Linked DNA regions of Endozoicomonas sp. GU-1. The protein of the gene in region 1 binds, or shares a complex with, the protein of each later gene. Links are inferred from orthologs where the notes say so. Each region holds a gene or a part of one and is shown in the gene's direction. Other genes may lie near its edges.

Evidence for each region.
Region 2: the proteins of O3276_RS20675 (region 1) and pabB are in contact, whole or in part, in a solved structure (PDB 8RP0), measured with the Escherichia coli proteins. The link is inferred for Endozoicomonas sp. GU-1 from one-to-one orthologs.

Annotation. Positions count from the first base shown.
Region 1 is NZ_CP114771.1:4,946,537-4,961,398, reverse strand. What follows is about bases 11,589-14,587. They hold O3276_RS20675 (anthranilate synthase component II), read left to right. Parts: upstream 11,589-12,795; coding sequence 12,796-13,380; downstream 13,381-14,587. Other genes in these bases: trpC (indole-3-glycerol phosphate synthase TrpC), read left to right, coding at 14,472-14,587; trpD (anthranilate phosphoribosyltransferase), read left to right, coding at 13,405-14,460; trpE (anthranilate synthase component I), read left to right, coding at 11,589-12,796. Also shown: selenide, water dikinase SelD, read left to right, coding at 1-133; O3276_RS20745 (hypothetical protein), read right to left, coding at 257-502; O3276_RS20740 (secondary thiamine-phosphate synthase enzyme YjbQ), read right to left, coding at 663-1,091; O3276_RS20735 (RidA family protein), read left to right, coding at 1,517-1,894; O3276_RS20730 (DUF2058 domain-containing protein), read right to left, coding at 1,979-2,527; O3276_RS20725 (cytochrome c1), read right to left, coding at 2,709-3,479; O3276_RS20720 (cytochrome b), read right to left, coding at 3,479-4,714; petA (ubiquinol-cytochrome c reductase iron-sulfur subunit), read right to left, coding at 4,714-5,307; rpsI (30S ribosomal protein S9), read right to left, coding at 5,887-6,279; rplM (50S ribosomal protein L13), read right to left, coding at 6,292-6,720; O3276_RS20700 (hypothetical protein), read right to left, coding at 7,035-8,063; rpe (ribulose-phosphate 3-epimerase), read left to right, coding at 8,404-9,081; O3276_RS20690 (HAD-IA family hydrolase), read left to right, coding at 9,132-9,401; O3276_RS20685 (hypothetical protein), read right to left, coding at 9,420-10,763; more of trpE, read left to right, coding at 11,306-11,588; more of trpC, read left to right, coding at 14,588-14,862. UniProt on the Escherichia coli protein: Part of a heterodimeric complex that catalyzes the two-step biosynthesis of 4-amino-4-deoxychorismate (ADC), a precursor of p-aminobenzoate (PABA) and tetrahydrofolate.
Region 2 is NZ_CP114771.1:920,383-935,235, forward strand. What follows is about bases 3,504-6,493. They hold pabB (aminodeoxychorismate synthase component I), read left to right. Parts: upstream 3,504-4,288; coding sequence 4,289-5,698; downstream 5,699-6,493. Other genes in these bases: O3276_RS03540 (isocitrate lyase/PEP mutase family protein), read right to left, coding at 3,504-3,626; O3276_RS03550 (alpha/beta fold hydrolase), read right to left, coding at 5,702-6,451. Outside these bases: Fe/S-dependent 2-methylisocitrate dehydratase AcnD, read right to left, coding at 1-1,399; prpC (bifunctional 2-methylcitrate synthase/citrate synthase), read right to left, coding at 1,495-2,634; more of O3276_RS03540, read right to left, coding at 2,787-3,503; bifunctional phosphoserine phosphatase/homoserine phosphotransferase ThrH, read right to left, coding at 6,570-7,172; O3276_RS03560 (hypothetical protein), read left to right, coding at 7,341-7,619; HTH-type transcriptional regulator CysB, read right to left, coding at 7,641-8,615; O3276_RS03570 (sulfite exporter TauE/SafE family protein), read left to right, coding at 8,829-9,599; O3276_RS03575 (3-deoxy-7-phosphoheptulonate synthase), read left to right, coding at 9,809-10,879; O3276_RS03580 (hypothetical protein), read right to left, coding at 10,908-11,303; transcription elongation factor GreB, read right to left, coding at 11,461-11,949; Fe-S biogenesis protein NfuA, read right to left, coding at 12,040-12,621; O3276_RS03595 (Rossmann-fold NAD(P)-binding domain-containing protein), read left to right, coding at 12,794-13,609; O3276_RS03600 (hypothetical protein), read left to right, coding at 13,654-14,853. UniProt on the Escherichia coli protein: Part of a heterodimeric complex that catalyzes the two-step biosynthesis of 4-amino-4-deoxychorismate (ADC), a precursor of p-aminobenzoate (PABA) and tetrahydrofolate.

The DNA of each region.
Region 1 (14,862 bases):
TGGACTGTTGGTCGCGGTAGATCCGGCAGCGGAAGAAGCTTTCCATAACGTCGCGGCAAGATTTGGATTGTCTCTGGAGCCAATTGGAGAACTATCGCCTTACGACGGTGGTAATTGGGTAGAAGTCGTTTGAATCTTCTGGAAGCGCTCACTGATCATTTTTCATGGGCAGTCTTGCATCCATGCTGTCGTGCGCTTCTGGTATAAAATATATATGCAAAAAAAACCCGGCGAATGCCGGGCTTTAACGGTTAAACTATATTGGTCTGTTACCATATTCACCGGAGGGCTTTTTCGGTGGGTCTGCGGTAATGTTCGATGGAATCTCCTCAATCTGGCCTCCTTTCTTCAAAAACTCTTCTACCTGGGCATCCAGACTTGCCCTGAGTTTTTTACGAGACTCGACGGTCCTCTCTTCAGCAGGTTCGTCGCGGCTCCCCAGAAACCCTATATCAGCGCCATCAAAACCAGCAGCAGCTTTAGTCGGCTTTTTCCGTGCCATAGCTATGTCCTCTAGGTACTGGTTTTCGGAATGTCCATTCCGAAATATTGAGATTGACTTCTTGTCCAATTTTTATAGTTATAGTCCAGCATTGTTAAAATGCCAGTTTGGTCTCACCCTCCTGTATAAAAAATACATTGTTAATGCTTGTTTTTTATCATTACGTATAACTTTCACCGTGTAAAGTGATGATTAACTTACGACTTCCGCCACTGTCTCTGTGTTCCCCCAGCCATATCCCCTGCCAATGACCCAAAGCCAGCGAACCATCCGTGATTGGAATGATTACATCGGCACCAAACAGGCTGGATTTAATGTGGGCCGGCATATCATCACTGCCTTCTATCACATGGAGAAAATACTCTTCATTTTCAGGGATATAATGATTGCTGAAGGCTTCCATATCATGACGGACATTGGGGTCGGCATGCTCATTGAGTGTCAGTGAAGCAGAAGTATGCTGTAAAAAGATATGACAAAGCCCTGTCTTATAATTCTCCAGCTCCGGTAACTGACCAATAATTTCGGCCGTAACCACATGAAACCCCCTCCGGTAGGGACGCAGCTGAACCTGTTTCTGAAACCACATGATTTAACCCTCGCTCAAAGGTGCCGATAACAATCCGTCAGTCATCAAAGGATCCGTATCCATGATGTCACTTTACGATAAAAATGTGACAGTTTTGCAATTTGTCGCGATGTTCATAATCCGGAAACCGGGCTACCTACCCATGGCTGTTTATATAAGTCCAGATTAAGCTTTCAGAATTTAAAAAACACTATATGGAGAGAAGTTTTGAAGACGAGGCTTTTCGGCTGAGTTTCCCCCTTGCCATCAAGTTCTACACAAAGCATACCTGCCAAAAAACGACACCTGAAGAGTAAACATGGCGGTCATGATCTTTGGGAAACCGGTCAAAAATAAACCCCTAAATTCACTTTGAACCGATGACAAACACACGCGACATCTCTAAAATCTCGTCCCTTTCCCTTAAACAAAGCGGCTTAATCATCATGGACAAAGTGATCGAAACCCCTGACGCTCCTCCGGCTATCGGCCCATACTCTCAGGGTATGCGCTTTGGTAACCTGGTTTTCACATCTGGCCAACTGCCAATCGATCCGGAAACCGGAGAAGTGTCTGAAGACACCAAACAGCAGGCTCATCAGTGCCTGAAAAACCTGAAAGCAGTATTAGAAGCGGCCGGCAGCGGCATGAACCGGGTGAAAAAAGTCACCGTATTCGTTCGCGATATGGATGAGTTCAGCAATATTAACGAAGTCTACAAACAGTATTTCAAAGTACCTTTCCCTGCCCGCAGCCTAGTTGAAGTTGCCCGTCTGCCAAAAGATGTGAAGGTAGAAATTGAAGCCCTGGCAACGGTTGACTAACCGTTGCCAGAGCAGCCAACAATGGTTCTCATTCATTAAGTAACATCTTGAGAACACATTCATTGAACGGGGGGGTGGCCCCCGTTACCACATCAGGTCATCCGGAATCTGATAATCCGCATACCAGTCTTCTTCTTCCTCGGTCAGATCGCCAGACTTATTATTCTGCATGACAATCGCTTCTGGCTTTCGCTCTGCAATCTTACTGGCCACCGGCGCAGGGATGACCAGAAAATCGTCGCCCAGTATCGCCAGGGCCAGCAAGCCCCTTTCCAACCTGGTTAACTGTTCATCAGTCACATAAATTTTCTTGATTTTGTTTTCATAAACAAACTTATATTCTGCTTCGCCCCCATTACGGGACAATGCATTAGTCTCAATCAGTTGACGAACCTGTGCGTCCAAGGCCTTACGCTGACGTTCATCTTCAAGCTGTCGATTCAGCTCACGATCTTTCTCAGCCTGAGCCTGCCTCTCTTTCTCCAGCTCAATACGGCGCTTTTCCTGATCGGTCATATCACCAGAGCGGGCAGCCTGCTGTTTCTTTTTCTTATTACTGGTTTTGGCCTGTAATGCCTGTTGTTTTGTCGCAAGGCCAGCTTTCATCAGCTGGTCACGAAGTGATTTACTCATCGTCTTAAATACCAGAGGGGGATTCAAAAAACTGGAATCTTAGCAAGCCCTTCTACTGACAGCCAGAGATGAAGCCTGTCATTGTCGGCTTTTTGATAACCATAAAAAGCACAAAGCCCACAAAGAAGAACATTCCTTTGTGGGCTTGTTGGTTCAGAGAGCCGATAACGGCGACTATTGCTTAGTGGACATCCTTCCAGAATTCCCGTTTGAGCAGATAGGCAAACACGAAGAACAGCGCCAGGAACAGGTATACATAAATACCCAGCTGCTTACGCTGTTCTTGCATTGGCTCCGCAGAGTAAGCCAGGAAGTTGGTCAAATCATAGGCCATTTGATCGTATTCGCTGGGCGTCATACTCCCCTTACGCTCCGGATCAACCGTCAGGCCACAGATCTTGTCTCCGGTCAGCGGGTCACGGGCCGTTGGGTCTGTATCACCGCAATTGTCGATCTGTACTCCCTGAAGCCCCAGAAGCACATGGGGCATACCAACATCCGGGAAGACCTTGTTATTTACCCCATAAGGGCGGCTTGGGTCTTCGTAGAAGGTCCGGAGGTAGGTATAAAGCCAGTCAGGCCCACCTTTAACGCGGGACACCAGTGTCAGGTCCGGAGGTGTAGCACCAAACCAGACCTTCGCTTCGTCCGGGTCCATGCTGTTATGCATCAGATCACCGATCTTGGCAGACTTATCGAATACCAGGTGCTCCATCATCAGGTCATGGGGAATGCCAAGGTCATCCGCTACCCGCTCATAGCGCTGATACTGGGTCGCATGACAACCTGCACAGTAGTTCTGGTAATACTTCGCCCCCCGCTGCAGCGAAGCTTTGTCAGAAGGGTCCAGATTGGCTTCATCAAGAGGGTATCCCCCACCGGCTGCTGCCGCCAACGATGAAAACAGCACCGAAACCAGAAACAACTTAATGGTCAGTATTATTCTTTTCATTAGCCGGTCACCCTCTCAGGTACAGGTTTGGTCTTCTCCCATCGTGTGTAGAAAGGCATCAACAGGAAGAACGCAAAGTAAATCAGCGTACAGATCTGGGCAATGAGTGTATAAGTCTCAGTTGCCGGTTGCGTTCCGAGCCAGGTCAGCAAAATAAAGACAAAGGCAAAAACCACAATGCTGGTTCTGCTGATCATGCCCTTGTAACGCCACGATCTGACCGGGCTGCGATCCAGCCAGGGCAGAACAAAGAGAATGGCAATCGCGCCCCCCATGGCGATAACCCCACCCAGCTTGGAGTCGATTGGCCCGATATCAAAGGTAATCGCCCTGAGGATGGAGTAGAACGCGCCAAAGTACCAGACTGGTGCAATATGCTCGGGCGTCTTCAGGCCGTTGGCCGGTTCAAAGTTGGCATGCTCAAGGAAGAACCCGCCCATCTCCGGGAAGAAGAAAATAATGCCACAGAACACAAACAGGAAGACCACAACCCCGACAATATCCTTAACGGTGTAGTAGGGGTGGAAAGCGATACCATCCAGGGGCACACCATCGGGTCCTTTGTTCTTCTTGATATCTATACCGTCCGGATTGTTTGAGCCCACTTCATGCAATGCCAGAATGTGCAAAACCACCAGACCAAGAATAACGATCGGCAGCGCAATGACATGCAGCGCAAAGAAGCGGTTCAGGGTAATACCGGAAATCAGGAAGTCACCACGAATCCACTGCTGAAGATCCGGACCAATCACCGGAATAGCGCCAAACAGGGAAATAATTACCTGCGCCCCCCAATAGGACATCTGCCCCCAGGGCAACAGGTACCCCATAAAGGCCTCACCCATCAGCGCCAGGTAGATGGCCATACCAAAGATCCAGATCAACTCCCGTGGTGCCTTGTAGGACCCGTAGAGAAGACCACGAAACATGTGGCAATAAATAACCACAAAGAACATGGATGCGCCGGTAGAGTGCATATAGCGGATTAACCAGCCATATTCCACATCCCGCATGATGTACTCAACAGAAGCAAAAGCGGCTTCAGCGCTGGGCACATAACTCATGGTCAGCCAGATGCCCGTCAGGAGCTGGTTAACCAGAACCAGCAGGGCCAGAGAACCAAAGAAATACCAGAAGTTGAAGTTTTTGGGCGCATAATATTTGCTGAGATGCTTCTCCCACGCCTGGGTGACGGGAAGTCGGGCATCAACCCAGGCCATTATTTTATTTCCCATCACGCATTCTCCTCATCTTTACCGATAATCAGAATATCATCGCCTTCAAAGGAGTAAGGTGGCACGACCAGATTCGTTGGGGCAGGAACTCCTTTATACACCCGACCGGCCAGATCGAACCGCGAACCATGACAGGGGCAGAAATACCCCCCCTTCCAGTTGGCATCAAACTCCATGGGTTTGACTTCCGGCAGATATTTTGGAGAACACCCAAGGTGGGTACACAAACCGACCAGAACAAGAACATCTTCCGTCCGTGAACGGTACGGATTGGTGGCATACTCAGGCTGCTCTGAGCTTTCTGATTTCGGGTCGCGCAAACGCCCATCCTGTGATGGCAGTTCATTAAGCATATCTTTGGTACGTCGCAGCACAAAGACTGGTTTACCCCGCCATTCATAGACAACCTGTTGCCCGGGTTCCAGCTTGCTTAAATTGACTTTTACCGGTGCACCGGCAGCCTTAGCTTTTGCACTCGGGTTCCACGACTTCAGAAAAGGCGTAGCGACCCCTACAGCACCGGCAGCCCCCACCACCGAAGTCGCTGCCACGAGAAAGCGGCGCCGGCCTTTGTTTATGCCGTTGTCACTCATTAACCTACTCTCCCCATCCGGGCTGAATGCCCAATGACTTCTTTTTGTTCATGGGTGTGATAACTAGGAAGCCTGTCCGAGAGTCTCCGCAAACCTCCAGCGAGGAACTCTGTAAAACGTACAATCGATCAGTAAACCGGCTTTCCGTTTTTGAACCCCGAACTTTATTATTGGCAGGATAACACCCATCACAGTCCATTCGTCACAAGTTCAAACAAAGGACACCAGACATGATAACAGATTTGCTTCTGAAACAGGGCTTTTGTTAACCCGGAAAGGACAAAGACTCAAAAGCTCTCTCGCAGAACCCCCGCACCTCAAATAACAACCTGACAGCTGAAATCAACCCCCAACAATAAAGCCGCCTCGCATTATACTTACCCACATAAGCGGCAGTGCGTAATGATACTGGTTTTAACGCATAAAAAAAATGCCCAAAACAGGGCACAGGTTTTTTTAATAAAAGTTTCAGGCATAAAAAAACCTCCCGATACGCTCTCCCGAAAGAGGCACAAAGGGAAGTTTTCCAGTAATCCAGGCAACCAGCCGGAAAAACCGGCAGGTTGTCTGAGCACAATATCAGCGCTTGGAGAACTGTGGACGCTTACGGGCTTTACGCAGACCCACTTTCTTACGCTCAACTTCACGAGCGTCACGGGTAACGTAGCCAGCTTTACGCAGAGGAGAGCGCAGAGTCTCATCGTACTGCATCAGCGCGCGGGTGATACCATGACGGATAGCACCAGCCTGACCAGAACCGCCGCCACCAGATACAGTGATCTTGATGTCGAACTTTTCAGTCAGCTCAGTCAGTTCCAGAGGCTGACGAACTACCATTCGAGCAGTTTCACGGCCGAAGTATTCGTCCAGGGAACGGCCATTGACAGTGATACTGCCAGAACCAGCTCTCAGGAAAACACGTGCGGTTGAGGACTTACGACGTCCAGTTCCGTAGTATTGAGTTACAGACATAACCACCCCTGATTAAATTTCCAGTTGCTGAGGCTGCTGAGCAGCATGTGGATGCTCGCTTCCGGCATAAACCTTCAGCTTGCTGTACATGGCACGACCCAGAGAATTCTTGGGCAGCATCCCCTTAACAGCCGTTTCGATTACCAGCTCAGGCTTGTGGTCGATCAGCTTGTCAAAGCTGATGGACTTCAGGCCGCCGATGTAACCGGTGTGGCGGTGGTACATCTTGTCAGTAGACTTACGTCCGGTAACACGTACTTTCTCGGCGTTTACTACCACGATGTAGTCGCCAGTGTCCACATGAGGAGTGTACTCTGGCTTATGCTTGCCGCGCAGACGCAGAGCGATTTCTGTTGCCAGACGACCCAGCGTTTTGCCTTCGGCATCAACTACGAACCAGTCACGTTTTACGGTTTCTGGCTTAGCACTAAAAGTTTTCATTAAATTCGCCTCTATGATATCGCTGACGCGATACCTGTTCCTACATGGCCGTTCCCTGCTGGGCAAGAGCCAGGCTAATAGCCCCAGATCAGCAATACCGGCCTGTTCAAAACATTGGGCGCTCAATCGGGAAACGGGAGCGGTATTATACCGTTTGGCAAGAGGAAATAAAGCCCCCTGCGAACCGGATCTCTGTTAAAAACCCGGAACCACCATACTTGCCTTCTGTGACAGCACATCCAGGGAACAGCTGACCGGATATTTTTGCCAGCCCATGGTTTTGCATTATTAATTTGCATAACGCGGCCACATGACTAACGAGCAACCTGCAAATCGCCTTCAGAAGCCCTGAGGACTTTTAAAATATGCCGCCCCTGAAAGTCCGGGTTAAACTGAAGACCTTGCGGAAGCAACCTTCTGCCGAGCCTCTCAAGCTCTGAGGAAGCGCCACTGGTTCGGACTTCAACAGCCAGTAACAGGGAGTTCAGCAGGAAGCCAATAATGCTTCGACTCCATAAACTCACACCAAAACCACCGGCGAGGGCAGCGTAAGTGACGATAAAAGATACCCTGTTAACAAAACCGTTTTTCTGATCCCCATGATACCCGGTCACCATTCTCACAGGAGGCTGAGTTCTGTCATTATCAGCAAAACTGAACCCGACACCTTCTGAGAGGCCGTTTATACTGAAAGGCCCGCCAAGATCGAGAAAAAGCTCATTATCCTTGGGAAATTTGTAATATCGATAACCATAAATCCCCCCTCGCCCTGCGCTACTGATGTACAGTGACTTAAGATCCATCCACTCCAGGCTCATAATATAAAGCGTTCTTTCCGGGGACAGCATCAAATCAAGGGCTGACTGATGGGTTGCCAGAATTAAAAAAAGTAACAACGGGTTTTTCTGCAAAGGGGCGGGCATTGTCCTTGAATCAATTTTTTTTACCAACCGCCTGACCTTACTTTCCGTGGTAAATCGCACCTTGTAACCCGAAACCTCTGATGCGGATTCAGTCAATATTTCCTCATAGTCCACCAACAACGGTTGCCCGGTTCGTTTAAGGTAAGAGAGGTAATTGACATAACCAAAAGCTCTATCCTCCACTTCCTCCATTTGATCAATCTCTTCCGCCTCTGACGGGACTGAAATCATTATTCGACAGGACTCGGCAACCCCCTGCTGGCACCCCACGGTATATTTCAAATTCCCCTTAACACCGAAGATATCCCTCAATTCCACAGAGCCCACATAGTCTGAAGCCACAACGTCGTCAGACTGGCCCTGATAAGTTGCCATTGCCTGGCCGGTGATAATCAGTGCGATACAACCATATCGCCTCATTCCCCACACCAAAGCGCTTGAAAAAATCGTCTTTATTTTTACCACAAGCCTCACCAACAATGCTGCCAATCAAATGAACCTTAACCTTTTTCGAGGCGGTCCCTCCTCCAGTCGATTGACCGTTGACCAGAAGATAACGGGGTGCTCAGTCAGCACAGTGCGTGGCGTAAAAGCATAGACGATGTCAACCATTGTGAATAATTGTGCAGGCATTACGCTACGGTCTCAGCCTGAAATGGCCGGTCTATCCCTGCGATGTGTCAGAGCCGGTTGCACCTGACAGAGCCCTGACAACCCGCTACAATCGCCAAAAATCATACACAAGCAGATCAGGATAACCATGCGCGACTATATTATTGCCCCAAGCATTCTTTCCGCAGATTTTGCCCGCCTGGGTGAAGAGGTCGATCATGTTCTGGCCGCCGGAGCGGACTGGATTCACTTTGATGTTATGGACAACCACTACGTCCCGAACCTCACCCTGGGTCCGATGGTCTGCAAGGCACTGAGAAAGCATGACGTCACTGCGCCCATCGATGTTCACCTGATGGTGAGCCCTGTCGATCGTATCATCGGTGATTTTATTGAAGCCGGTGCCAGCATGATCACTTTCCATCCGGAAGCCTCTGAACATATTGATCGCAGCTTACAACTGATTCGCGAAGGTGGCTGCCAGGCTGGGCTGGTACTCAATCCGGCAACATCCCCCGATGGGCTTGAGTATGTGATGGACAAGCTGGATATGATCCTGTTGATGTCGGTCAATCCCGGCTTTGGCGGTCAGAAGTTTATTCCCTCAACCCTGAAAAAACTGTGCAGGGTTCGCAAGCTGATTGATGATAGTGGGCTGAATATCCGTCTTCAGGTAGATGGTGGTGTGTCGGCCAGTAATATCCGCCAGATTGCCGAGGCCGGTGCGGATACCTTTGTTGCCGGCTCCGCCATTTTTGGTGCTGACAACTATCAGGATGTCGTGACACAAATGCGCTCCGAGCTGGCTGAAGTCGTGGCTTTATAAACCATGACAACATCCAGCGGCCATCCATTTCTGAACAACCTGGCCAGGTCATGTACGACCTGGATGGCACGCTGGTAGAAAGCCTCCCTGAAGAAAAACCTCACCCCATGCCTCTGCTGCATGCCATGCAGAGGTTTAATTGTCCCACCGGAAAGTCGCTGATGATTGGTGACTCTGTTAATGATATTCGTGCAGCCAGAGTAGCGGGTGTCCGGGTGATTGGCTTACCTTATGGATATAATCATGGTGAACCTATTGAGTGGGCCAAGCCTGACCTGGGGATTGCGTCATTAACCACACTTCTCCCAACGAAGGCTTAACCAGGTTCGGGAATGGTGTCATGCAGTCGGTGCCATTCCATTTTCCCAAACAGCGGCCTCCGAAGTTACCTCACGCTGGTAAAGACGTGAACAAACCCGATTGCTGTGCCCCCACGCCTGCTTCGCAACCGTTGACAGCCTGGGTACCGGATTCGACTTCTCAGCTCTGAAAAACAGATAGTTAAGCGCGGTATATAACGCATATGATCTACACGATATATAGGTCCTGGGCTTATCCTGATAACTACTCACCGCAGGCATCAACAACTTACTCAGCATTTCGGGTCGCTCTTTGCTGTTGACGCAAAAATTCATATTCCAGGTTGTGTAGAGATCACTCCACTGCTTTGGCATCGGATAATTGAACAGGGGTTGCTGCCCCTGCTCATCCAACTCAGAAGCACGTTGGGTGTATTTTCCCGGATAATGCTGGGCCAGGGTCAAGCCTGCACAGGCATTTTCGTGACGGCCTCTGACTGTCTCAAAGGCGGTCGCTTCAATGATATTAAAGGGCAAAACACAACGCCCCTGCGAATGAGGATAATCTCGTTTCGTTCGACTTTTCAACATCTTCACAATAGGCTGCTCAACGGAGATGAGCTTAATCACTTTTTTGAAACCCAGCCCTCTGTTAGCCCTCCTCATTTCATTTCGCTTTTTTTTCCACAAATGAACACACACTTCCAATACTTCGGTATTTTGAATTTGTGCTTTGGTCAGTAAATTGAGCGCCAGAGCAAATGGCAGTACCGATTCCAGTTCATGAATAATTTCATTTTTGCCCTTTTCGAGCATGCCTTCGGTCGTTTCACTGACATTAATGATGTTATGAATCGCATGCATCAAATAATCATTTGATTTGATATTCTTGAAAACCTCACTGATTTCCCTTTCTATCGTTTCCTGCGAAATATCATCCGATAAGTTGTTACTGATTATCTCGAATATTTCCTGAGTCCACTCACCTCTCAAATCCATCAGATCAAGATCTATGAAAGACTGTTTAACCTCTTGTCTCACGTCGTTAAGATCGAGTTTCTGGATCAGCTCGCTGGCACGAGCATGCAACTCACTCAGAAACATATTTACCTTTTCTGTCTCCTCCGAACTCAATAATTTTTCTGAACTATCAATTCCCCCTTGCCTGCATAGTGCGATTTTCAAATAAATTGACAATGTTTTATTGCAGATATAAACCAAAGGTCGGCTAACAAGGTAACCAGTGATTTTTTTCCTGGTCGTTGACGACCAGCAACCTTCATGTGTACGTTGACCCGGTATTGCTCTTGGATTATGGAGATCGCTTTGCATCAAGCCTTGAGCCTGATTCAGCCCCCGGGTGTAACTGGAATTTTCTATCATGTGAATTTCCCTGCATAGTCTCAACCACTTCAAGAAGGTACCCCATTCATTAAGTGGATGTACTAATAAACTGATCAGAATCAATAACAGACAACTGCAGCACACTGCATCATTAAACATAATTGCCATAAACCCTGTCCTTTATTCCCTCGGATACGGGAGAGCGGAGAGCATCACAACCCGGGACAACAAGCAGGGCAATTCTTCGGTTTGTAATAGTCAGAGCATTCATATACCATTTTCAATCACAATATAGTGAGAAGCACCGAAATAACTTAGCAGTGCGCAGGGAGTTTGCAGTGAAACTCTGTCGAAACCGAGACTGTCGAAACCGAGACAGTCTTCACCAAAAGCGTTTTCACATCAGATGCAGCTACCAAAACACCTGTTTCGGCGCTTTCCTGACTTCAATGCCCCTCCTTTTCACCTCCTGGTGCTGGCCATAGGCCTGCCAATTTCACTTAGCCCAACGGCAACATGGTTGTTGCCAAACATAGATAATTTCAATCAATAATCCTGTTAGCTTATTCGAGAGAGCTGCTATGATGCCTGAAGCGTTTGCGCGTCTGACCAGAGAAGGATACAACCGCATTCCCGTTGTACGAGAGATTCTGGCAGACCTGGACACACCGTTAACCACCTATCTCAAGCTTGCCAATGGCCGCTACTCCTACCTGCTGGAGTCCGTGGAGGGCGGTGAAAAGTGGGGCCGCTACTCGATGATTGGCCTGCCCTGCCGCACCTTGCTACGGGTCAACGGCGATCGTATTCAGATCGAAACCGATGGCCAGATTGTCGAAGAACACACCACCAGCGACCCACTGGCGTTTATCAAGGCATTCCAGCAACGTTATCAAGTGCCGGAGTTGCCGGAACTGCCCAGATTCACCGGCGGCCTGGTGGGTTATTTTGGTTACGATACGATTCGCTACATTGAGCCCAAACTGGCACAGAGCGCCCCGAAGGACGAACTGCATACACCGGACATCCTGTTAATGGTGTCTGATGAACTAGTAGTATTCGACAACCTCAGTGGCAAACTGATCCTGATCACCCATGCCAACCCTGACCAGCCAGCCGCACTGGAAAAAGCACAATTCCGCCTGGACAACCTTGTGCGCCAGCTGCAAACCAGCCACATTCAACCTCCGGTCCAGGCCTCTCTGAACCCCGCCTGTGAAGATGATTTTCAATCAGGGTTTGGCGAAGAAGCCTTCAAAGATTCCGTTGGCGCTATTCGGGATTACATTCTGGCAGGCGACGCAATGCAGGTGGTTCTCTCCCAGAGAATGTCCATTCCCTATGACAGTTCACCGCTGAATCTTTACCGGGCTCTGCGAAGCACCAACCCTTCCCCCTACATGTACTACATGGATCTGGGGGATTTTCATGTAGTGGGCTCTTCTCCTGAAATTCTGGCCCGGCTGGAAGATGGCGAGGTGACCGTAAGGCCCATTGCCGGCACCCGAAAACGCGGTGATACCGAAGAGAAGGATAAAGCGCTCGAACAGGAGCTGCTCAATGACCCCAAAGAGCTGGCAGAACACCTGATGCTGATCGACCTGGGAAGAAACGACGTTGGACGTGTAGCAACCACAGGCTCAGTAAAGCTGACGGACAAGATGGTCATCGAGCGCTACTCCCACGTTATGCACATTGTCTCCCATGTGACGGGCGAACTGAAAAGTGGACTGGATGCCCTGGATGTACTAAAAGCTACGCTACCCGCAGGGACGTTAAGTGGGGCACCCAAAGTACGGGCCATGGAAATCATCGATGAAATGGAGCCGGTCAAACGGGGAGTCTATGGCGGCGCAGTGGGCTACCTGGCCTGGAACGGCAATATGGACACCGCTATTGCCATCAGAACCGCGGTTATCAAAGACCGGCAGCTCCATATTCAGGCCGGTGCCGGTATTGTTGCTGACTCCAGCCCGGACCTGGAATGGCAAGAAACCATGAATAAAGGGCGTGCAATGTTTCGTGCGGTAGCCATGGCCCAAACCGGATTCATTAAAGGGATGAAACACTGATGCTGTTAATGATCGACAACTACGACTCATTCACCTTTAACCTGGTTCAATACTTCTCGGAACTGGGGGCTACTGTCGATGTCCACAGGAACGATCACATCACCATTGATGACATCGAAAAGTTAAAGCCAGACCATATCGTTATTTCTCCTGGCCCGTGCACGCCAAACGAAGCTGGCATATCCATGGATGTTATACGACATTTTCAGGGTAAGGTTCCGATCCTGGGAGTCTGTCTTGGCCATCAGAGCATTGGCCAGGTGTATGGCGGCAGGATTGTTCGTGCCCGACAGGTGATGCACGGGAAAGTTTCCCCGGTCTTCCATCAGGATTTCGGGGTGTTTCAGGGACTGGCCAACCCGGTCACCACAACCCGTTACCACTCACTGGTGATTGATAAAGAGAGTCTTCCTGATTGTCTTGAGGTCACCGCATGGACGCAGTTTGCCGACGGCAGCAATGACGAGATCATGGGCGTTCGCCACAGAGAACTGCCCGTTGAGGGCGTGCAGTTTCATCCGGAGTCCATTATGACCGAACAGGGACACGACCTTCTGGCCAATTTTCTCAAACAGTCCATATAACCATTGAGCTAAGGGAATGAAGACATGCAGATAAAAGAAGCCATCAACCGGGTCGTACAACATCTTGACCTGAGCCGGGATGAAATGGTCGAGGTCATGCAACAGATCATGACAGGCCAGTGCAGTGACAGCCAGATTGCGGCTTTTCTGACGGGCATGCGGATGAAAAGCGAGAGCATTGAAGAGATCACCGGGGCGGCCATGGTTATGCGACAGCTGGCTACCCGGGTTGAGGTTAACACTGAGCACCTGGTGGATATTGTCGGTACCGGCGGGGATGGAGCCCACCTGTTCAACGTCTCGACAGCGTCGGCATTTGTCTGTGCGGCTGCCGGTGCCAAAGTGGCAAAACACGGTAACCGAGGGGTTTCCAGCGCAAGTGGCAGCGCCGATCTTCTGGAGCAGGCTGGCGTCAACCTGGATATCAGCCCTGATCAGGTGGCCCGCTGCATTACTGAGGTGGGGGTCGGCTTTATGTTTGCACCAGCCCACCACTCAGCCATGAAAAATGTGGTCGGAGTGCGCCGGGCGCTGGGCATTCGTACTCTGTTTAATATTCTTGGGCCGATGTCCAACCCGGCTAACGTAAAAAATCTGCTGATTGGTGTCTTTAACCGGGAGCTATGCCGTCCTCTGGCGGAAGTACTGCGTGAACTGGGCAATGAGCATGTTATGGTGGTGCACTCCGTCGATGGACTGGATGAAATCAGTATTGCCAGTGCCACTCACGTTGCTGAGCTGAAGGATGGCAACATCCGCGAATACACCCTGACACCGGAAGATTTCAATATCAACTCCCAAAGCCTGATCGGGCTGGATGTAAAAGACAGTGATGAATCACTGGCGCTGATCAAAGACGCCCTCGGTAAGCAGGAAGGAAAATACGCTGAAAAAGCCGCCAGCATGATCACCCTGAATGCTGGTGCTGCCATCTATCTTTCGGGAGTTGCCGGTGGCCTTGAGGAAGGTATTCTGATGGCCCGGGACGCTATCGATAGCGGCCTGGCGCTGGAGAAAATGAAAGAGCTGGCCAGCTTCACCCGCGTTTTTTCTGCTGAAGCAGCCACCTGGTCAGTGTGAGGATCCCATTCATGTTGCTACCGACGATTCTGAATAAAATCATTGCCCGGAAGCATGAAGAAGTTTCTGAGCGCCGCAATACCAGGCCGCTTGATAAAGTGAAAACGCTGGCCGAAGAAAACACCCCAACACGGGGGTTCGCCCGAAACCTGCTGTTACGGGTGGAAAAGCAACAGGCCGCTATCATTGCGGAAATCAAAAAAGCCTCTCCCAGCAAAGGGGTTATTCGGGAACACTTCGAGCCCGCTGACATCGCCAGAAGCTACGAACGCTCCGGAGCCAGCTGCCTGTCCGTGTTGACGGACCAGGATTTTTTTCAGGGGAGTGATCGCTTTTTACAGGCTGCTCGAGATGCCTGCTCTCTGCCTGTGCTACGTAAAGACTTTATGGTCGACCCGTATC
Region 2 (14,853 bases), 4.0 Mb from region 1 along the record:
CCAGTTTCTCCATTTCAGAAAGAAGACCTGCGTCCTCAAGATAGAGCCTGGCGACTTTAGAGCCCGGAGCGAATGAAGACTTCACCCAGGGTTTCCGCACCAGCCCGAGCTCGTTAGCTTTTCGGGCCACCAAACCGGCGGCAACCACATTACGGGGATTACTGGTATTGGTACAGCTGGTGATAGCCGCAATGATGATGGCACCATCGGGCATTAAGCCTTCTTGCTCATCTTCTTTTTTATAAGGCCCTGCAACGCCACGACTTGCCAGCTCAGAGGTCGGCAAACGACGGTGTGGGTTGGATGGCCCGGCCATATTCCGGCAAACCGCAGAGAGATCAAAGGTCAGCACCCGCTCATAGTCGGCGGTTTTCAGATCATCAGCCCACAGTCCGGTAGTTTTGGCGTAATTCTCCACCAGGGCCACCTGTTCAGGCTCCCGGCCGGTCAACTTAAGATAATCAATGGTCTGTTCATCGATATAGAACATCCCGGCGGAAGCACCAAACTCCGGGGTCATATTGGCAATGGTGGCACGATCACCAATGGTAAGATTGGCAGCCCCTTCGCCAAAAAACTCCAGGTAAGATGAAACCACACGCTCATTTCTCAGGAATTCAGTCAGGGCCAACACGATGTCGGTGGCGGTAATACCCGGCTGTCGGTGCCCTGTCAGCTCAACACCGACAATATCAGGAAGGCGCATCATGGAAGGACGGCCCAGCATCACCGTTTCCGCTTCCAGGCCACCAACACCAATGGCGATAACGCCAAGGGCATCGACATGGGGCGTATGACTGTCGGTACCGACACAGGTATCCGGATAGGCGACACCATCACGGGCCTGGATAACCGGAGACATTTTCTCCAGGTTGATCTGATGCATGATGCCATTACCCGCGGGAATCACATCGACATTCTCAAAGGCGGTTTTGCTCCACTCGATAAAGTGGAAACGGTCTTCATTGCGACGATCTTCTATAGCCCGGTTCTTTGCCAATGCCTCCGGATCAAAACCGCCATATTCAACGGCCAGCGAGTGGTCAACAATCAACTGGGTTGGCACCACCGGGTTAACCCTGGCAGGATCACCGCCCTGCCCGGCAATGGCGTCTCGCAATCCGGCAAGATCCACCAGGGCGGTCTGGCCAAGAATGTCATGGCAGACAACCCGGGCCGGATACCAGGGGAAGTCCAGGTCACGCTTACGCTCAATGATCTGCTTCAGGGAGTCAGTCAGAGTAGCCGGATTACAGCGGCGAACCAGCTGCTCGGCCAGTACTCTGGAGGTATAGGGTAAGGTGTTATAGGTGCCCGGCTGAATCGCTTCCACGGCTGCACGGGTATCATAATAGTCCAGCTGGGTGCCGGGTAAGGGTTTACGAAAATCAGTGTTCATACGTCGAACGTCCACCGGGCAAATAATTTATTGTTATAAACTACGCAGACCACAAAGAACACAAAGACAGCTTTTTTCTCTGGTGGTCTTTGTGGTTAATCGCGGTCTTCAATAGCGACCCATTCTGCGCTTTCCGGTCCGGTATAGTCGGCAGATGGTCGGATAATGCGGTTGTTAGCACGCTGCTCCATAACGTGAGCGGTCCAGCCAGCCACCCGCGAACAAACAAAGATCGGAGTAAACAACTTGGTAGGAATGCCCATAAAGTTGTAGGCCGAAGCGTGGAAGAAGTCAGCATTACAGAACAATTTCTTCTCCCGCCACATAACCGCCTCAACACGCTCGGAAACGGCATAAAGGTACTGATCACCCACCTGTTCAGACAACTTCCGCGACCACTGTTTGATGATGGCATTACGGGGATCAGACTCACGATAAATGGCATGGCCAAAGCCCATAATCTTATCCTTGCGGGCCAGCATACCCATGATCTTCTCTTCGGCCTCCTCAGGTGAGCGCCAGTTCTCGATCATTGCCATAGCTGCTTCGTTAGCGCCACCGTGGAGAGGACCACGCAGTGAACCGATGGCACCGGTCACACAGCTGTGAATATCAGAAAGGGTGGAAGCACAAACACGACCGGTAAAGGTTGAAGCATTGAACTCATGCTCGGCATAAAGCACCAGGGAAGCGTGTATGACCTGCACATGGAGTGGCTCAGGCTTTTTGTTATGCAGAGTCCAGAGAAACTGCTCAGCGATGGAGTCAGCATCGGTATCAACATCGACCCGAACACCGTTATGGCTGAAGTTGTACCAGTAGTTGATCATGCCGGGGAAAATGGCCAGCATGCGGTCAATATGATCGTTCTGCTGTGAGAAATCCTGTTCGGTTTCCAGGTTACCCAGCATTGAACAACCGGTACGCATTACATCCATTGGGTGAGCATCTGCGGGAATCTGTTCGAGTACCGTTTTCAGAGCATCGGGCAGAGAGCGAAGCCCTTTCAGCCTGGTTTTGTAGGCGTCCAGTTCAGCCTGGTTTGGCAGTTTGCCATAAAGCAGAAGATAAGCGACTTCTTCAAACTGGGCATTGTCGGCCAGCTCTTTGATATCGTAACCACGGTAAGTGAGGCCCGAACCGGTTTTGCCAACGGTGCAGAGCGCGGTTTCACCGGCTGACTGACCACGCAAACCGGCACCGCTTAATTTTTTTTCCCCAGAGTTCGTCGACATAGTACTTCTCCGTTTTTTTATTTCGTGCACTTGCTGATTATCATGGCACCAGAAGGTACCGGTTATTATTGTTATTGCCTGAAAAAAGACTTCCCTCAAATTGACGATAAAACTGCCGGGCATCGGTTAATCACGCCTTAGCAGCTGACAATTTATGGGTTCAGGAACTCCCTGGTTTTCACCAGCTGTTCACGCTCCTGGAAGGTCATCATGCCGTCGGCGATAGCGCCACTGTTACCGTCACGCCTGATCACCTGCAGTACTTCCCGCATCGCGGTCACAGCAGCCCGCTGCAGGTCAGAAGGAATAATGATCAGCTGATAGCCCATCGCTTTCAGGTCTTCAGTAGGTACCAGCGGTGTTTTACCGCTATAGAACATATTAATCAGCTTGGGACCGGGAGCCTGTTTGGCAATGTCTTCAATCTGCCCAATGGTTTGTGGTGCCTCAACAAACAGCATATCCGCCCCTGCTTCGACATAAGCCCTGGCACGATCCAAAGCATCGTCAAAACCGGTAACGGCAATGGCATCGGTACGGGCAATCACGGTGACATCGCCGGCATACTTCCTGGCCACCGAGACTTTCTTACACATCTCGTCTACAGATACCAGAGACTTGCCGTCCAGATGCCCGCAGCGCTTGGGAAACTCCTGGTCTTCCAGATGAAAAGCACTGACGCCCGCATTGGCAAAAAGCTCCACGGTGCGTTTGACATTCACCTCGTTGCCAAAACCGGTATCCGCATCGGCAATGACTGGCAGAGAGGTGGCTGCCACAATCTGACGAACCCGGTCAACCACTTCCGTCAGTGTCAGCAGACCAATATCAGGCACACCGGTACTGCGGGCAATGGCACCACCACTGGCGTATAGCGCTGAGAAACCGGCTTCTTCACCGAGCCGGGCCGAAATACCATCGTAAACCCCGGGAGCGGTGACAATGCCCTGCTCAGCGATCAACCGACTCAAGGCATTATTCTTTTGATTCATGGCGTTACCTCTGGTTCTTAATTCTTGATATATAGAGTGTTAACAGCAGCATTATCCATGTTGCGGACCCTGTCGACGTCATAAACACCATAGAGCATGGTTGCCAATATTTTAAACCGAGATATTTATACCGAACTTTACTCAGCACTTCTACCTGCATTGAAAACAACATATAACTAAATCAGTGACATATAGATCAAAATGGCTTATTCAAAAAACATCTCAGAAAAGCTGCATTGTGTTGAGCTAAAAGGCTAGGCTTGTTACGCAGAGGAGTTTTTAACTCACTCTGCCTCTTGACGTTTGGTAACAGTGAATTTGGTAACAGTGAAAAGAGTCAGGCTGAGAACTGTTTGAATGCCTGACCTTTGCTCCCTGTCAATCGCACGGGACCGAATTTAACTCTAATAAATCCTAAGGAGTCATATCTTGGAAACGACGACAAGAAGTGCACCTTACACATACAACCACTGTACCTAAAAACGGTACTAGTTGAGATACTATCGTACGGTTTTACGTGCAGTTGTTGACAGGGAAGTTATATAGCTACCACCATTCCAACAACCGATGATTAGCACTTGATGGCTGGTTCATGGATTGCAGGTGATGGCATAGTGCCCCGGCACCAGTTAAAATGCCGACTGTTTTGTTCGGACACCTGTATGAAGACGCTGACAATTCTGGAACTGGAATATAAAGACGATACCAGTCTCTACTTTGAACATTTTATTCACCTCCCTTATCCATGTTTTCTGGATAGCTCGGTATTCGATGGAATGCAGGCAGTCTATAAAGATCATTCCAGCCGTTATGACATTATGACCGCAGCTCCAGAAATGCACTTCACCTTCACCCCGGAAGGTGATTTGATGATTGAAGATCTTATTCAACAAAAAACAGAAACTGTTTCTGGAGCTGAACCTTTTGCGCCATTGCCAAAACGGCTTAATGCCATGAGCAAAGTCGACAATGCCGGATTGCCTTTTGTTGGAGGCATGGTTGGTTATTGGGGATATGAACTGTGTGAACACCTTGAGCCGGACCGAATAGCCCATCGAGACAGTTCAACACCGCTGATGTCCGTCGGGCTCTATCAGTGGGCGCTGATCTGTGATCATAAGGAACGACGAGCCTGTCTGGTGTTTCATCCTGATATACCCGAATCATTGAAAACTGAAATTCTGCAAGCTATTGACCATAAAGTCAGGAAGTCAGACCGCTCACCATTCAAACTGCTCGACAGATTCACCCCGACACAAACCCCGGCTGAATACCAGTGCGCATTTCAGCAAATTCAGGACTATATTGTGGCGGGAGATTGCTATGAGGTGAATCTTACCCAGCGGTTTACTGCGCCCTATAGCGGCGATTCCTGGGAAGCATTTAAAAAGCTCAGAACCGTCACCAAAGCGCCCTACTCTGCGTTTATTGCACGCCCTGATCTGAGCATTCTCAGCCATTCTCCGGAGCAGTTTATCCGACTGAAAAACGGTCATGTTGCCACCAAGCCCATCAAGGGTACCCGTCCCAGGGGCCGTTCTCCTGAAGAAGACCGAGCCATTGCTGAAGAGCTACAACATAGCCAGAAGGATCAATCGGAAAACCTGATGATTGTCGATCTGCTGAGAAACGATCTTGGTAAGGTCTGCAAGACAGGTACCGTGTCAGTACCCCGATTATTTGCCCTGGAAAGTTATGCCAACGTGCATCACCTGGTCAGTACTGTGAAGGGCCAACTGATGGACGATTATGATGCATTTGACCTGCTGGGAAGCACATTCCCCGGTGGTTCGATTACCGGAGCGCCAAAAATACGATCCATGGAGATTATCAGGGAGCTGGAACCGGTAGCCCGCACTGTTTACTGTGGCTCCATCGGCTATATCAGCTGTGATGGTAATATGGATACCAGCATCACCATACGGACGATTCTGGCAAAAGATGGCGAATTGCACTGCTGGGGAGGTGGGGCGATTGTTGCTGACTCTGACTGTGAATCGGAATACCAGGAGTCCATTACTAAAGTAAAAAATCTGATGAGTAAGTTAGAAACCTGCTTACAAAAACATTGATCTTCACAGGCCACATGGCAGTGGCCTTGCCAATAATAATTGCCACTGCTCAGTCCAACCCGATTGATGATCTGCATTGACTCTCTCTACATTTATGCAGGAAGTATCTTCAAATGCTTCAAGATAATGCTGGCTGACCTGAACCGGGACTACCGAATCCCTGGCTCCCAAAAAGTGAATTTGTGCTATCGACGATAATTGAGCACTAAAATCGACCGGATTCAGTGCCGCAGGCATTTCGGATACACCATGGTGACGGTTTAAAAACTCAGGAGAGAGGTTGCCCGCTACCGTACGAACACTTGCAACATCATTTCTATGTGCGGCGATTAACAGAGCCAACGCTCCACCACCAGAATAACCGACCAATTCCAGCTTTTCATACTGCCCACTCTCTTTAAGAGATTCCACAGCAGTATTGATGACTTTGAGTACTTTCGGGCTGTAACGTTTGAAAGTCCATACCTGCCTGCTGCAATTTTCATTCATAACGTACTGGCAGGGCTGGGCAATATAAGCAAGATCAGGTGATTTATCCTGTAGCATCAAATGATGAACAAGCCTGTTAACCGGAGTTGGATCCATTGACGGACGATTGGACCTTAACCAGGCACGACCATCCCCTTCAATATAAATTCTAAGGGTTCGAGTGACTGATTTTTCCGGTGCCCAGGTATAAATTGGCCAGTAAGCCTGATCATAAACAACAACACTTAATGACTGCCGCAAGTCCCCGGAATTCACTTCAGGCATACTTTGCTGACTGGCACATCCTGCGATCAAACAGAGCCAGAACCACATTGTTATTTTTATTACCGTTATTTTATTCATTGAGGCAATAACTGACGCACAGAACTGTGCGCTCCTTGCCTCAACCCCGTGCCGCAAGCAAAGCTGTGCGCAGATCATCGTAGTTGGTGATGGAGGGATATTGGGAAAACTCCGCAATCACGTTATCGGGTGCCTTGAACAGAAAACCGGCATCTGCTTCAGAGAGCATGGTGGTGTCATTGTAGGAGTCACCCGCAGCAAGAACCCGGTAATTGAGGCTTTTCAGTGCTTTTACCGATGCACGTTTCGGGTCTTTCTGTCTTAACTTATAGCCGGTTACCTTCCCTGATTCTGCTACCTCCAGGCGATGGCAGAACAGTGTCGGACGACCCAGCTGAACCATAAATGGGTCGGCAAACTCATAAAAAGTATCCGACAGGATAATTAACTGGAATTCACTGCGCAGCCAGTTGACAAAATCCACAGCGCCTTCCAGCGGCTTCATGCCGGAAATCACTGCCTGAATTTCATTCAACCCGAGTTTATGTTTATCCAGTATGGATAAGCGCATGGTCATCAGCTCATCGTAATCGGGAATATCACGTGTCGTTGCCCTGAGTTCATCAATACCGGTATGGGTAGCAAATTCAATCCAGATTTCCGGAATCAGTACACCTTCAAGGTCAAGACAGACGACATCCATTGGTTATTCTCTCTTTGATGGTTAGACTTATTGCGGCCTGACAGGCTGGTTGAGAATATAGCATAAACACCTATAAATATAGATATTGATTCTATTATCAACTAAATAACCGCTGCTACAATAAACAACCATCGGCAAATGAAAACCATCCCCCGGGAGAACTGGATTATGAAAATCACCATGGTCAAAAAGATAATGGCCGATGGCAACCTCTGCAAAAAATGCCAGGAAGTGCAGGAAAGACTGGAGAGTTCAGGTCATATCAATCGCATTGATCAATTTGTCACCGCCGTTGATGGCGACCCGGACAGCACAGGTGCTTTACTGGCAAATTTGTACCAGGTAGATAAAGCACCTTTTTTCATTGTTGAAGAAGAAGGCAGTGAGCCAGCGATTTACACCATCTATTTTAAGCTGGTAAAGGAAGTACTGGAAAAAGCGGCTTGAACCAAGCCGCTTATAAGGTAGTTACTGGTTTGGTAGCTGAACATGTGAAAAGAGCTCATCCACTTCCGCCTTGTTATGACGAAGGATTGCTTCCTGAACTACATCTTTGGTCAGGTGAGGGGCAAACTCTTCAATAAAGTCGTACATAAATCCACGCAGGAAAGTACCACGCCGGAACCCGATCTTGGTAATGCTTGGCTCAAACAGGTGATCAGCATTCAGGGGTACAAGGTCTGAATCCAGTTCGGGATCGTAGGCCATTTTGGCAATGATCCCGACGCCCAGCCCAAGGCGCACATAGGTTTTGATCACGTCAGCGTCGGTGGCAGTAAACACTACCCTGGGTGACAACCCTTCATTCATAAAGGCTTCATCCAGCTTGGAGCGACCTGTAAATCCGAAAACATAGGTGACCAGGGCATACCGGGCAATATCTTTCAGGCTCAATTCAGATACCTGGGTCAGAGGATGATCCCTGGGTACAAGAATACAGCGATTCCAGCGATAGCATGGCATCATCACCAGGTCATTGAACAGATCCAGTGCTTCCGTTGCGATAGCAAAGTCAACGGAACCGTCTGCTGCCATTTCGGCAATTTGGATGGGTGTGCCCTGATGCATGTGAAGGGCAACATCGGGATACTGACCAATAAACTGCCGGATAATGCCCGGCAAGGCATAGCGAGCCTGCGTGTGGGTTGTGGCAATGGACAGACTGCCCTTTCGCTCGTCACTGAATTCCTGGGCAACCTGCTTGATCGACTCAACTTTTCTAAGGATCTCACCGGCTGTATCAATGATTTTCTCACCGGCCGGGGTAATACGGGTGAGATGCTTGCCACTTCGGGCAAAAACCTCAACGCCAAGTTCATCTTCCAAAAGCCGGATTTGTTTGCTTATACCGGGCTGAGAAGTGTATAGACTCTGCGCTGTAGCTGATACGTTGAGATCGTGGTGGGCGACCTCCCAGATATAGCGCAGTTGTTGCAGCTTCATTGATGGCCTCCGGTCGGGCAGGTTGTGCTGACAAAAATGAATAGATTGAAACAGGATCCGTTAGTTCTATAAAGCATAAAAGAATGACATTAAATTCTTTTCCAGAATACAAGCCAGTCAATATAGTTACCAGCGAATCATCAATTTTTAGTCAATATTTTCAAACATCGCCTTGGCTAGTTATAACTTTAGACCATAGATTTTGGGATGCTTATGGATTTTTTAACATATATTGCCACCGGTGCCGGCGTTGGTTTTGCGGTTGGCCTGACAGGTATCGGCGGTGGTTCATTGATGACACCACTGCTGTTAATGTTTGGCTTTCCGGCTCATATCGCCATTGGAACGGATCTGATGTATGCAGCCATTACCAAGTCAACCGGAGTCATTGTCCATCATCGTCAGAAAAGTATTGACTGGACACTGGTCAAAACGCTCTGTGCTGGCAGTCTTCCTGCCACAGTCCTGACAATTGTGCTGCTCAAGTTTTTTTTTGACAGAAGCGCTGATTATAGCCCGATCCTTACATTATGCCTTGGGATAATGTTAACCCTCACTGCGCTGTCGCTATTTATGAGTCCTTTTTTGAAAAGAAGACAGCTCTCTCGTGTCTCGATGATTCCAAAGAAATATCAGACACCTTTAACATTTATTGCCGGTATCTTCCTCGGGGTTCTGGTCACACTTTCATCGGTGGGGGCCGGGGCACTGGGCACTGCCGCTATTGTTCTGCTCTATCCGCTGCTGAAACCCGTCAAGGTAGTGGGTAGCGACCTGGCTCATGCGGTACCGTTAACGTTGCTTGCAGGCTTTGGCCATATCTGGCTGGGTAATGTCGATTTTGTGCTGTTAGGCAGCCTTTTGATTGGCTCTATCCCTGCTATTTATGTAGGAACCCGTGTCGGCATGAAGCTACCGGATACCTTCATGCGCATCATATTGGCCATTATTTTGCTCGGACTGGGCCTGAAATACCTTTTTTAACCCTATCCAGGGTTGCAGGCCTGTGTCAGTTTGAATAAAGTGGAAATCCCTCACCAGGCCACTTGAAAACCCATAGTTACCAGGGCTTTATACAGGGTGAGGTGACTATCTGGCAGTATGGGTGCCATATTTTCATCTGGCATCAGGGGCGTCAGGCCACTGATCAGGAGATTTTAAACCAGTCTTATTAAAAAAACGGGACCGCGCACATGGCTGTATTACCCATTGAAGACCTTAATATTCAATCTCAGGAAATTCTGTTGAGTCCGGAACGCCTTAAGGCTGTGATTCCGATGACTGAGGCAGCAGCAAAAACGGTTTCTGAAAGCCGTGAAGTCATCAGGGATATTCTCGATGGCAAAGACCATCGCCTGTTTGTCGTCATAGGCCCCTGCTCAATCCACGATGTTGCCGCGGCGAAAGATTATGCCCAACGGCTGAAAGCCCTCAGTGAAGAGCTGAAGGACACATTGTATCTGGTGATGCGCGTCTATTTTGAAAAGCCAAGAACCACGGTGGGCTGGAAAGGCCTGATCAATGACCCGCATTTGAATGACTCATTTAAAATTGAAGAAGGCCTGCATATCGGACGCCGCCTGTTAATGGATGTTGCCGAAATGGGCATTCCTGCCTCTACAGAAGCACTGGACCCGATTTCGCCTCAATATCTTCAGGACCTGGTTGCCTGGTCTGCAATAGGGGCCAGAACCACTGAGTCGCAGACTCACCGCGAAATGGCCAGCGGCCTGTCCTCGGCCGTTGGCTTTAAAAATGGCACCGATGGCGGATTGGAAGTCGCGATCAATGCCCTGCAGTCTGTTTCCAGTCCACACCGTTTTCTCGGGCTGAATGGCCAGGGGCAAGTGGCTGTTACCCATACCAAAGGTAATCCCTATGGCCACATTGTTCTGCGTGGGGGTAACGGCAAGCCGAACTACGACTCTGTCAGTGTTGCACTGTGTGAAAAGGCGCTTGAAAAAGCCGGCATCAAGCCAAATATCATGGTGGATTGTTCCCACGCCAACTCCAATAAGGACCCGGCCCTGCAACCACTGGTTATGGAGAATGTGACCAACCAGATCATTGAAGGCAATCAATCCATTGTCGGTCTGATGGTGGAAAGCAATATTGGCTGGGGCAATCAGAAGATGACTGATAACCTGAACGATCTGCAATACGGTGTTTCTATTACTGATGCCTGTATTGACTGGAAAACCACAGAGAAGACTCTACGCAGCATCAGGGATAAATTGAAGGATGTTCTGCCGGGTCGTCGCTAGTGCAGCAACTGGCAGATCTGATTTTTACTCACATAAACAGCTCGATTTGCTCGGGCTGTTCTTCTATTGAGGTGATCATTTTACCCTCTTCAACCTGAACAGGCTCAACCACACCCGGAAGCGATAACTGGGTATCCGGTGGTGTAAAGATCTCCATCGTCTGCTTTTTGCCATAACTGACTTTACGTTCCACCGGCATATTGCTGATTCTTCGATCAAGAATCGCTGAGCAGATCATACAGACAGTGGATAGATGCCCATTAACCAGCACCTCGTAGCGACAGTCACTGTTCAGGACTTCGGTACAAAGCGTACGGTCACTTCTTGACTCAATATCCAGATTTGCCTCAACCAGATGGCGCACAGCACTGCCGTCTTCGGTGACAAAAAAATTGGATAAAATGGCCTGTTTATAACGCTTCACAGTTCCGTCGGACTACCGGGTGAGTAAATGAGCTTGGGATTTCAAAAAGGCGGGGAAAGATACACCATTATTTCAGAGAGTTATACCGGTATCTTTACCCTTTTCTCAACAGGCGGTAAAAATACCATTAATAAAACGTGAAAAACCATAGCTTTACCTATTCAACATCAGAAAAAGGCTGATATTGTATTTTATTGATCAACCAGATCTTGCGTCCACCCGGTGCATTGACCACAACTTCATCGTCTACCTGACGCCCAACCATTGCCCTGGCCATGGGGGAATCGATGGTAATGTGGTTGTTTTTCACATCTATCTCATCGGCACCCACGATACGACAATGGAGTATTTCACCTTCTTCGCTCTCCAGCTCAACCCAGGCACCGAAAAAAGCCTTGCCTTCCTGCTCTGGCGAATAATCGACAACCTTCAGGATTTCAAGCCGCTTGGTCAGATAGCGTATGCGTCGGTCAATTTCCCGGAGCTGTCGCTTGCCCTCTTTATATTCCGCATTCTCACTGCGGTCCCCAAGCGCTGCGGCCTCAGAAACAGCCTGCGTGACTTCAGGGCGCTTAATTCGCCACAGATACTGAAGCTCCTGCTCAAGATTTTCCTTTCCGGCACGGGTAATAAGGGGAGACTTCATAGAGTAGCACCGAACACCAACGGTAAAATTGAAACAACATTGAAAAAACGGAGAAAGGAAGTGGATGCCACCTCCCTTTATTGATCTGCTTTATTTATAAAAAGCATTCTCAGTATTACTGTGATCCGTCACATCACGAACGCCTTTCAGCTCCGGAATACGCTCCATCAGCGTTTTTTCAACACCATCCTTGAGGGTCATATCGACCGCAGCGCAGCCCTGGCAACCACCGCCAAACTGCAGAACAGCAATACCATCATCCAGTTCCACCAGGGATACCACGCCACCGTGGGAAGCCAGCCCGGGATTCACTTCCATTTGCAGGAAGTAGTTGATCTTCATATCCAGAGGGCTGTCTTCATTAACGTTGGGCATCTTGGCGTTGGGTGCCTTGATGGTCAGCTGACCACCCAGCTTGTCTTCGGCAAAATCAACCACCGCTTCTTCAAGAAATGGCTCACTGGTGCCTTCAACATGGCAGTTGAAATACTCAAGCTCCAGCGTCAGATCACCCTCTTTCTCTTCCCCCGGCTTGCAATAGGCCAGGCAGGTTTCCGCATGGGGCGTGCCGGGGTTGCTGACAAACAGGCGTACACCAATCCCCTCAACCCCCTGTTTTTCTAATAATTGGGCAAGATACTTCTGTGCGGCTTCAGTGAATGTAATGTTCAACGCAACACTTCCTCTATTAACTTCATGGCTATTCTATGTCATTGGGGCGCTTCAGAGAATCCCTACCTGACAACTCGGTTATTCAAAACGGTTTCATTTATGGGAACAATCGGGGAGAATAGTTCGCATTTGCAATTCATCGTCCTTTTCCTCGACAAGCAAGAGACCGATAATGAAAGAAACCATCAGCATTCTGGGTTGTGGCTGGCTGGGCATGCCATTGGGCGAACAACTGGTGAAAGATGGCTATCCAGTCAAGGGATCAACCACCCGGGAGGAAAAGCTGGAAGCTATTTCTGCGGTTGGCATGAAGCCTTATATTATCGGTCTTTCACCAGAGCCTGAGGGTGATATTGACTCGTTTCTGGATACCGATATTCTCTTTATCAATATTCCACCCGGAAAAGGCGATGGCCTACCCCACTTTTACCTTCGCCAGATGGAGGCACTGCTTAACCGCATAGAGCAGTCCCGGGTTAAAAAAATTATTCTGATCAGTGCCACCTCCGTTTACCCGCAAAATAACGTTGAAGTAACGGAAGACGATGCCATTCGTATTGAGTCCCCCTTCTCTGATACTGCCTGGCTGGATATTGAGCAGCTGTTCACGGACCATGACGACCTGAAAACCACGGTGCTTCGCTTCTCAGGCCTTATTGGCGGTGAATATCAGCCAGGGCGATACTTTTCCGGCAAAGAGCTGGGCGGCGCTGATGATCCGGTGAATATGATACACCGGGAAGACTGCCTGCAAATCATCGGGCAGATTATTGCTAAAAATCTGTTTGGGGAAGTCTTTAACGCCTCAGCGGATGAGCACCCTACCCGTCGTCAACTCTATACCCGGTCCTGCGAAATCATGGGCATTGAGCCGCCCGTTTTTATTGACAAACCCATGCCCTATCGCCTGGTGAATTGCGATAAATTGAAAAAAGCGCTGAACTATCAGTTTGTTTATCCAGACCCATTAACAGCATTGTCTGACTAGATCTACGTCGAATATTTAATTGGCATGGTATATTCCTTGAGCGGATGGAATATACCAAAAACCATTTAGATGAGTGTGAGCCAATGAACCCTTTTTCCTTAGATCCTGGCCCAGCGCCCACTTCCTTCAGAACCAGCAACACCAAAACCGTTGATCAAAGTTCATGTTTTGGCAACCGCCATGTTATTCCCGGTTCAGGTTCCAATGAACCTGCAATGAATCTGGACACCAGAGAAACTCCATTTTGCAGCAACCTGTCGCAACGCCGTATACTACTGTCGCAAATACGGTCTTTTCTTAAACCTGAGGCAAGTGAACAGGCAGCAAATATCCTGCTCGATATTATAAATATTGAATGCCAAACCCTGAGAGGCCATAAGATATATCTTCTCAGCCAGGAAGATATATCCAATTTTATTTTTGAACGCTTTAAAGTGAGGTCGAATTATCTACTACGAAAGATTGAGAATACGTTATTCAGACATATTAATGAGGACTTACGGACAATCTCATTATTTACGGAATTTAATATAACCACCGAAATGGCAATAAAAAGTTTTATACATAGTGAATATTGCCCAAAAACAGCAGGCACGAATATTTTTTTCCGTGCAGGCAAATTCACTTGTGTCAATGACGAAATGGGCCGCAGCAGAAATTCCATCCTGAAAGAGAAAATTTTTGACCCTAAAACGATCAATCAACAGGGTCAGGCCCATGGTATTGGCTTATACAGTACTCCAAGCATCGCTGCCGCCAGGGGTTACCTCCATAAAGGTTATAATAAGGGAAACCCAATCACCATACTGGCCATATTTATTAAACCAGATATAAACATCCTGTCTCTAGAAAATGACAGTCCATTTTCCTCTTTTCTGGACCAACGATATCCAATGTTTAAGAAGAGAATAATAAAAGATATAAGACATGACAAATGCCATATAGAAAACTGCCTTTATATAACGCCCGCACCTGAAACCCGATATGGTTATACATTGATTAAGTCGCCAGAAATAATCAGAAAAGTTACCCCTTATGATTACAGCTTGCTAACAAAGCTACACGTGCCTTTTAGCCGTGAGGAAATCAATGGGTATAAGATGACACCACGACCAATGTCAGCCAAGTTACAGCCTGAATATATCAAGCATGATTTCATTGAAGTAAATCCTGATTCTGACAAGTTATATCTGCCAATTTATCGTTACGCTGCCAGAAATCGTTTTGCAAGCAATAGGGAGTTC